One region of the Exiguobacterium oxidotolerans JCM 12280 genome, then DNA from elsewhere that is predicted to be linked to it. Evidence: riboswitches for the same ligand, from Rfam matches in the RefSeq annotation. Region 1 holds a riboswitch; the other holds the start of a gene.

Region 1 (3,951 bases):
GGACGCGGACCGCCGTCTGTTAAACGATCACGCGATGGGCGGTGTCCTGTTACTCGGAGGCAATATCACGTCAGACGCCCAACTGAAAACCTTGACGGCAGCAATCAAGAACGCACAAGACGACGAAGCGCTCGCTTTCCTCGGCTTCGATGAAGAAGGAGGACGTGTCAGTCGTGTCCCGGATCAAACGTTTCATTTACCTCCGAGTCTGACGCTCGGTCAGAAAAACGATCCGGCATTGATGTTAGAAACCGGACAGGCGCTTGGTGCGATGTCACGGTTTTATGGATTTAATATGGATTTTGCCCCGGTTCTTGATGTCAACAGCAATCCGGCGAACCCGATCATCGGTGACCGGGCAGTCAGTGCTGAGCCGGATGACGTCGCGCGACTCGGTATTCCCTTAATGGAAGGAATCAAGTCGGAAGACGTCGTTCCGGTCGTCAAACATTTTCCCGGACACGGCGATACGACCGTCGACTCGCATGTCGGCTTACCGACCGTGACGAAGACGAAAGCGCAACTCGAGCAACTGGAACTCGTCCCGTTCAAAGCGGCCATCGATGCTGGAGCGGAGATGGTGATGGTCGCACATATTTTATTCCCGGCGCTCGATGCGAACAATCCGTCGTCGTTATCGGAGCCGGTCATGCAACAGCTATTGCGTGACGAGTTGAAGTTTGATGGCGTCATCGTGACGGACGACCTCGTAATGGGTGCAATCACGAAACAATATGGTCTCGCCCAAGCTGCGCGACTGGCGCTAGAACGTGGTGCCGACATGGCGATGTTCTCGCAAGCCGGTGCTTACGCGGATGTCCATGCGGCAATTATGCAGGGGATCAAAGACAAGTCGTTATCACGGGCTGACCTCGACGCGAAGGTGACACGTGTCTTACGTCTGAAACAAGCGTATGATTTAGCAGACACGAAGCTGATTCCAACGCGTGAACAATTGACGGAACAGGTCAAAACGATCAAGGATACGCTGAACTGACAAGTCAGACTAGAAATCAAGCGAGTGGTCATGGTAGACTACGAATGAACCAACCAACACTAAATAGTTCTACACTAGGGGAGTCTCGCAGCAGACTGAGACGGAAATATCCGGACCCTTTGAACCTGATCTAGTTCGTACTAGCGGAGGGAAGTGGCTTCTGATTATCATCCTGTCTCAGGTCTTACCTAGACATTCTTCGGACCACTCCATCATGTTCATGGGGTGGTCCTTTTTGTGTAGCAAGGAGGAGAAGGTATGCGTCCGAAGTTACATATTGTGACGACCGGGACAAAAGAGCTGACACATCTTCTAGAAGTCTTGCCGGCTGTTTCGCCGTACGCCGACAAGATTCATATCCGGGAACCGGGTTGGTCGGCGGACCGACTCGTCCAATTGATCGAGGCGCTAGTATGTGCCGGTGTTCCACGTGAAAAACTAATCGTCCATGACCGGCTCGATGTCGCCCTCGTGACGAAGGCAAGTGTCCAGTTGACGTCGCGTAGTATTCCCGTTGCCGTCGTGCGCCGTCAATTCGGCGAGCTACAGATCGGCCGATCAATCCACTCATTGACGGAAGCGCTTGAGACGGGCAGCGACTTCGTCATGTATGGTCATGTCTTTGCGACGGCGTCAAAACAGGACGTCGCCCCGCGCGGACTCGCGGCACTCGCGCAAATCGTCACGTTTTCAAAAGTCCCCGTCATCGCGATCGGTGGGATTCAGCCGGAGAATGTCGCGGGTGTCCTCGCGACCGGCGTTGCTGGCATCGCTGTGATGTCAGGGATTCTCGGTCAGGCAAATCCGGTCGAAACAGCCCGGTCGTATCGCGAGGTGCTTGATCAATGAAAGCAACAGAGACTTTAATCATCGGTGCAGGCGTAATCGGTTTGATGCTCGCCTACGAATTGCTCAAACGAGGACAGCCGGTACGCGTGCTTGAGCAAAGCCGGTGTGGCGAAGGAGCGACGCGGGCGGCAGCCGGCATGCTTGCGACGGATCATGAACTGATGCCTGCCTTACATCAACTGGCGGCAGCGAGTCGACAGCTTTATCCCGACCTCGTCCGTGAGCTGTTTAATGAGACCGGCATTGATAGTGGCTATAAAGAAAATCCCTTTCGGTTGATCCGGGGGCACGAGGAAATTCAATTTGCATCCGTCGGTCAAATTGATCCCGTCCAGTTGACGCGTTCGCTCCGTCAGGCAATTATCGGACGCGGCGGTGTGATTGAAGAACAGACGACGGTCACGGGACTGCTCCGGGCAGGGGCGACCGTCGTCGGCGTTGCGACGAGTAACGGTAAGCGCGAAGCGAGGAACGTCGTGGTCGCAAGCGGTCGGGGGGCGGAAGCGTTACTCGCGACGAGTGGTATCGAGATCGCGACGGTCCCGGTCAAAGGCGAATGCCTTGCCGTCCGGCTTCCGGGACATGTCTTGACCGAGACGTTGTTTAGCGACGACGTCTACCTCGTCCCGAAGTTTGACGGACGGATCATCATCGGGGCGACGGAACGGATCGGTGACGAGACGACATCGGTCAGCGTCAGCGGGATTGAACATCTCCTGCAGGCGGCGGCGCGACTATTCCCGGCAATCAGAGAAGCGGAAATCGTGGACATCTGGTCCGGGATTCGTCCACAAACAGCGGACGGATTGCCTTATCTCGGGCAGGTCCCGGGAGTCGGGCACCTATTCGTCGCGACCGGGCATCATCGGCACGGGATATTACTCGCCCCAATCACGGCGTCCATCCTGGCAGACGAGGTAACGGGCATCGCGACGAAATATGAGCTTCGTCCGTTTTCATTACATGAATCGAGGAGGAACACGAATGCAACTCACCATTAATGGTCAACCGTATACGCTTGACGGATCGATTTCGACAATCGACGGATTGATTCATCATCTCAATTTGACGGAAAAAATGGTCATCATCGAACAGAATCGACAGATTGTCGAGCGGACAGCATACCAAAACACACCCATTCAAACAGGCGATTCTTTTGAAATCGTTCACTTCGTAGGAGGCGGTTAATCATGTTAACGATTGGTCAAACGACATTTCAGTCGCGGTTATTACTCGGAACGGGCAAATACCCCGACGTGACGACACAGCAGCAAGCAGTCGAGGCATCGGGAGCAGACATCCTGACTTTTTCCGTGCGCCGGATGGATATCTTCGAAGCGAGTCAACCGAACTTTTTAGAGGCGCTTGATTTGAGTCAGTATCATTTATTACCGAACACGGCGGGGGCGAAGACAGCGGAAGAAGCGGTTCGGCTGGCAAAACTTGCCCGCGCGTCCGGACTGTGCGACATGGTCAAAGTTGAAGTCATCGGTTGTGATAAAACGCTGTTACCGGACCCGATCGAAACGTTGCGGGCATCGGAAGAATTATTAAAAGAAGGATTCACCGTCTTACCGTACACGTCAGACGATTTGTTGTTGGCACGAAGACTGGAAGAACTCGGGTGTCACGCCATCATGCCTGCCGCGTCCCCAATCGGATCCGGACAAGGAATTCTAAATCCACTGGCCTTAAGCTTCATCATCGAACAGATGACGGTCCCGGTCATCGTCGATGCAGGAATCGGTTCACCGACCGATGTCGCCTACGCAATGGAACTCGGCGCAGACGCCGTCTTACTTAATTCGGCTGTCGCCCATGCGAACGACCCGGTCAAGATGGCGCGAGCGATGAAGCTTGCCGTCGAAGCGGGGCGACTTGGCTTTGAAGCGGGACGGATCGAAAAGAAACGGTACGCGACGGCGAGTAGTCCCGAGACAGGGATGAGTCGATGACGGATCGTTATTCACGGCAAACCCGGTTTCGTCCGATCGGTCAGGCGGGACAGGATGAGCTGACAAAAAAACATGTCCTCATCATCGGCATGGGCGCACTCGGAACGGCAAGTGCCGAACAACTCGTCCGGGCCGGAATCGGCAAGCTGA
Region 2 (3,951 bases), 2.8 Mb from region 1:
AGATTTCATGCGGCGGACCATCGTGTAAAATCGTTCCCCCGTGATTGAAGACGAGCACCCGGTCGCTGAACGTCACACAGCGGTCAAGCTGATGTTCAATCAGAACGAGCGTCAACGTCCGGTCGTGATGGAGTTCCTCAATCAGTTGCATCAAAACCCGATGTCCTGCCGGATCGAGTTGCGCCGTCGGTTCATCAAGTAATAGAATATCCGGCTCAAGCGCAAGGACGCAGGCGAGGGCGAGTCGTTGTTTCATCCCTCCTGACAGTTGCATAATCGGTGTCGTCAGCGGCACGTCCAGTCCGACACGTGCCAGTGCGGCGTCAATCCGGTCATCCATCTGACTGCGGTCGACTGAACGATTTTCAAGACTAAAGGCAACTTCCGCTCCGACGGTCTGCATGCAGAACTGGTCGTCCGGATTTTGAAAAAGGATTCCGACCGTTCCGTTCGTCTTGCAGTGACCGCTGACATCAGCTTCAATCGCGTCAGGTAGTAAGCCGGCGAGAACATGTAAAAACGTCGTTTTCCCACTGCCGCTCGGTCCGACGAGCAACGTCGTTTCCCCTTCGTGTAGCGTCACCGTCACGTTGTGCAGGACGGTGCCATGTTGCCCCGGATAGCGGACAGACAAGTCGTTACAATGAATCATGCCGCATCCGGTTTCTGTCGTTTACGCCCGATCGCATAACCGTTCAACGTCCCTGTTTTGACAAGCGCATCGACGATGACTTTCGCAAGTAATCCACCGAGCAATGCACCGCTGACGAGTTGAAGGGAAAACGTCAACAGAAGGGTCGTCGTCGTATAGTAGGCGAAACCGTTGACGACGAGACTATAGACCATGCTACCGATTGCTGCGAACATGCCGGATAGAATCAACGTCATTGTGTTGAACTTCCGGTACCCGAAGAGGGCGAAGGCGATTTCCGCCCCAATCCCTTGGGCAAAGCCGATCAATAGGGCGGATAATCCGAAATGACTCCCCGTGAATAATTCGACGGCAGCGGCGACGACTTCTGCAATCAGTGCTGCTCCCGGTTTTTGAATGATGTAGGCGACGAGCGGACTCGCGATGACCCAAATCCCGAACATCCAGTTTGAACCGACCGGTCCGAAAATCGCCGAAACCGGTAACCACAATGTCGACCAACCTAAGTACAGTACCCCGCAAGCAACCGACAACATCATCATGACGATGATTTCTTTCATTTTCCAACTGTTCATGTTCCTATCTCCCTTTGGCACAACCACCAGACAAACAAAAAGACCGCCCTCTATGAAAGAGAGCGGTCGCTGAATCTGCAAACATGCAGAAAAATTGAACGAATTACCGCTCCACTTTCCTACGCTAGTATGAACTAGATCAGGTTCAAAGGGTCCGAAGTGAATCGTCTCAGCCAATGGGCTCCCCTAGTGGATGTGCATATAGTGTGTACGCTTTTTACTGTACCGACTCTACAGACAGTTGTCAATACAGATAAAAAACCCTCCGCGAGGGGAGGGTAAGAAAAATTATTCTTTTTCTTCCGTTTGTTCTTCAGTAGAAACTTCTTCTGTCGCTTCAGCTGGTTCTTCAGCATCAGTTTCTTCGAGATCCGCTTCAAGTGTCGATTCGACGACGGCAACGACTTGAATGTCACCTTCCGTAACGATACGGTATTCTTTTTCTTCCGGTAAATCCGAAACCGATAGAGAATCACCGAGGTTAAGGTTTGTCACATCGACTTCGACGCGTTCCGGTAATTTATCTGGTGTAGCTGCAACTGTCACTTTAAAGAGTGTTTGTGAAAGATATCCACCAAGTTTTGCACCAGCCGCTTCGCCGACGAGGACGATATCTGTTTCGACTTCTGTTTCTTCATCCATTTTAACAGCGATGAATTCAACGTGCTTGATTGTTGGTGTGAAGATATCCATATCGAGTTTGTTGATCAGTGTGTTGACTTTTTTACCACCGATTTGAAGTGCAACAAGTGCATTCTCACCATGTTCACGAACGACTTTGATCAATGCTTTTTCGTCAAAGGCAATCGGTGTACTTTCCACTTTGTAACCATACACGACACCAAGAGCTTTTCCTTCATGACGTAATTGCTTTCTAAGTGAGCGTGGGCGTACTTCGCGTTCTTCTACTTTTAATGTTACTGACATGTTCATTTCCCCCTTGAATTTGGTATAGCCCTCAAAAGGTAATGAAGAAAGGAGTGGAACGAATCGTTCCGGCCAAAACAGTGCATCGAATGCTATTTCAAATTGATTTCATAAAAATGAAGATCGAAGTGAGTGGTTAGCATTTCTCTCCCAGGTCATTACGCTGATATTGAGAAACATGTGGTCGTAAAAGCAACTCGCTGATGCGGTGCTATGATAGTTATACCCCCGTAACATTAAAAGCTAAACATTCCTCGGCAACAAAAGGGCTGTTGGAAGTCCGTTTCCCTTAGAGCAGCAACGGTTTCCAACATGTTAAAAAATCGGTGCGTTTTTGCTTATTCAAGCAGTTGCACCATCTCATCGACTGACAGTGCGAGCGAATCTGGTTGTTTGAGTATGTCCGTCACGAGTGTCGCTTTCCGCTCTTGCAGCTCGATGATTTTTTCTTCGATCGTACCTTTCGTGATTAACTTGATGACTTCGACCGTCTGTTTTTGTCCCATTCGGTGTGCCCGGTCAGCCGCTTGCTGTTCGACAGCCGGGTTCCACCAACTATCATATAAGATGACGGTATCCGCCGTCGCCAAGTTCAATCCGGTGCCACCCGCCTTCAGTGAAATCAAGAATAGATCAACTTCTCCGGCATTAAAACGGTCGCAGCGTTCGAGACGCTCGGCAATCGGTGTATCCCCGCGCAGTTCGAAGTGGGGAAGGTGCATCTCATGCAGGTCGTCCCGAATCAAATCGAGCATTTTCGTAAACTGTGAAAAAATCAAAATCCGTTTGCCCGCTGCCCGTTTTTCTTGAATCAAGGCGAGCAACCGGTCCTGTTTCGCCGACCGTCCGCGATAGTCCTCGACGAACAGACGGGGATCGCAACAAATTTGACGGAGGCGGGTCAACCCGGCCAGTAATTTTATCCGTTCTTCCGGTTTCGACTGATCGAGATGCTGTAACGTTTCCAGTTGTAACTTCGCCAAGTGGGCGGCATACAATTTTTTCTGCCCTGCCGTCAGTTCCGTATAGTGGTGAACGACTTGTTTCGCCGGTAACTGTTGCAAGACGTCCTGTTTCGTCCGGCGCAGTAAAAACGGTTCGACGAATTGTTGGACATCCCGTGCTGACCAGTCGAGAAACCGTTGCCGGTCCGGTAAGAGTGACGGGAAGACGACGTCGAAAATCGACCAAAGGTCAAGCGTCCTGTTTTCGAGTGGTGTCCCGGTCAAGGCGAACCGACGTGTCGCCCAAAGCTGTTTTAAGCTGACCGTCGTCTGCGACCTTGGATTCTTCAGCTGTTGCGCTTCATCAAAAAAGATACAATCGTAATGGATTGCCTGATGATTTTTGATGTCGAGCCGGAGCGACGGATAGGAAATGACAAGAATGACGTCGTCCGGCAAATCTTCGAGCTGGCGTAAGCGCGACGCACGACTTCCACTGAGCACATGGACGGTGCGTGTCGGAGCAAAGCGGCGCAGCTCCGCTGCCCAGTTGTAGAGGAGTGACGCCGGGGCGACGATCAGGATACGGGCACTCGGGAGCGTTTCGATATAACCGATGGCTTGAATCGTTTTGCCGAGTCCCATCTCGTCCGCTAAGATGCCATGACAGTCGTGTGCCGCAAGACTCTTGAAGAAGCGGACACCGTCTTGCTGATACGGCAAAAGTTGTGTCGCAAGCGGTTCCGGTAACGCCAGTCGTTCTGTTTTTCCGGCTTTCATCTCGAGCAAACGTTCCTTCAATTGACTATGGACCGTCAAGAAGGCAGCCGGGGTCAACAGTGACAAGTTCGGC

Evidence for each region. Region 1 has a riboswitch for thiamine pyrophosphate ahead of P403_RS0114580 (thiamine phosphate synthase). Riboswitches for the same ligand answer to the same signal wherever they lie in the genome.
Region 2: another riboswitch for thiamine pyrophosphate. It lies ahead of P403_RS0100620 (ECF transporter S component); the one in region 1 lies ahead of P403_RS0114580 (thiamine phosphate synthase).

The regions. Positions count from the first base shown of each region.
Region 1 is NZ_JNIS01000001.1:2,858,260-2,862,210, forward strand. Features, by position in the region: gene nagZ (beta-N-acetylhexosaminidase) at 1-997, shown strand, start outside; TPP riboswitch at 1,064-1,166, shown strand; gene P403_RS0114580 (thiamine phosphate synthase) at 1,256-1,846, shown strand; gene P403_RS0114585 (NAD(P)/FAD-dependent oxidoreductase) at 1,843-2,847, shown strand; gene thiS (sulfur carrier protein ThiS) at 2,831-3,034, shown strand; gene P403_RS0114595 (thiazole synthase) at 3,037-3,801, shown strand; gene P403_RS0114600 (ThiF family adenylyltransferase) at 3,798-3,951, shown strand, end outside.
Region 2 is NZ_JNIS01000001.1:98,022-101,972, forward strand. Features, by position in the region: gene P403_RS0100615 (ABC transporter ATP-binding protein) at 1-652, opposite strand, end outside; gene P403_RS0100620 (ECF transporter S component) at 649-1,227, opposite strand; TPP riboswitch at 1,327-1,425, opposite strand; gene P403_RS0100625 (50S ribosomal protein L25/general stress protein Ctc) at 1,516-2,154, opposite strand; gene P403_RS0100630 (DEAD/DEAH box helicase) at 2,493-3,951, opposite strand, start outside.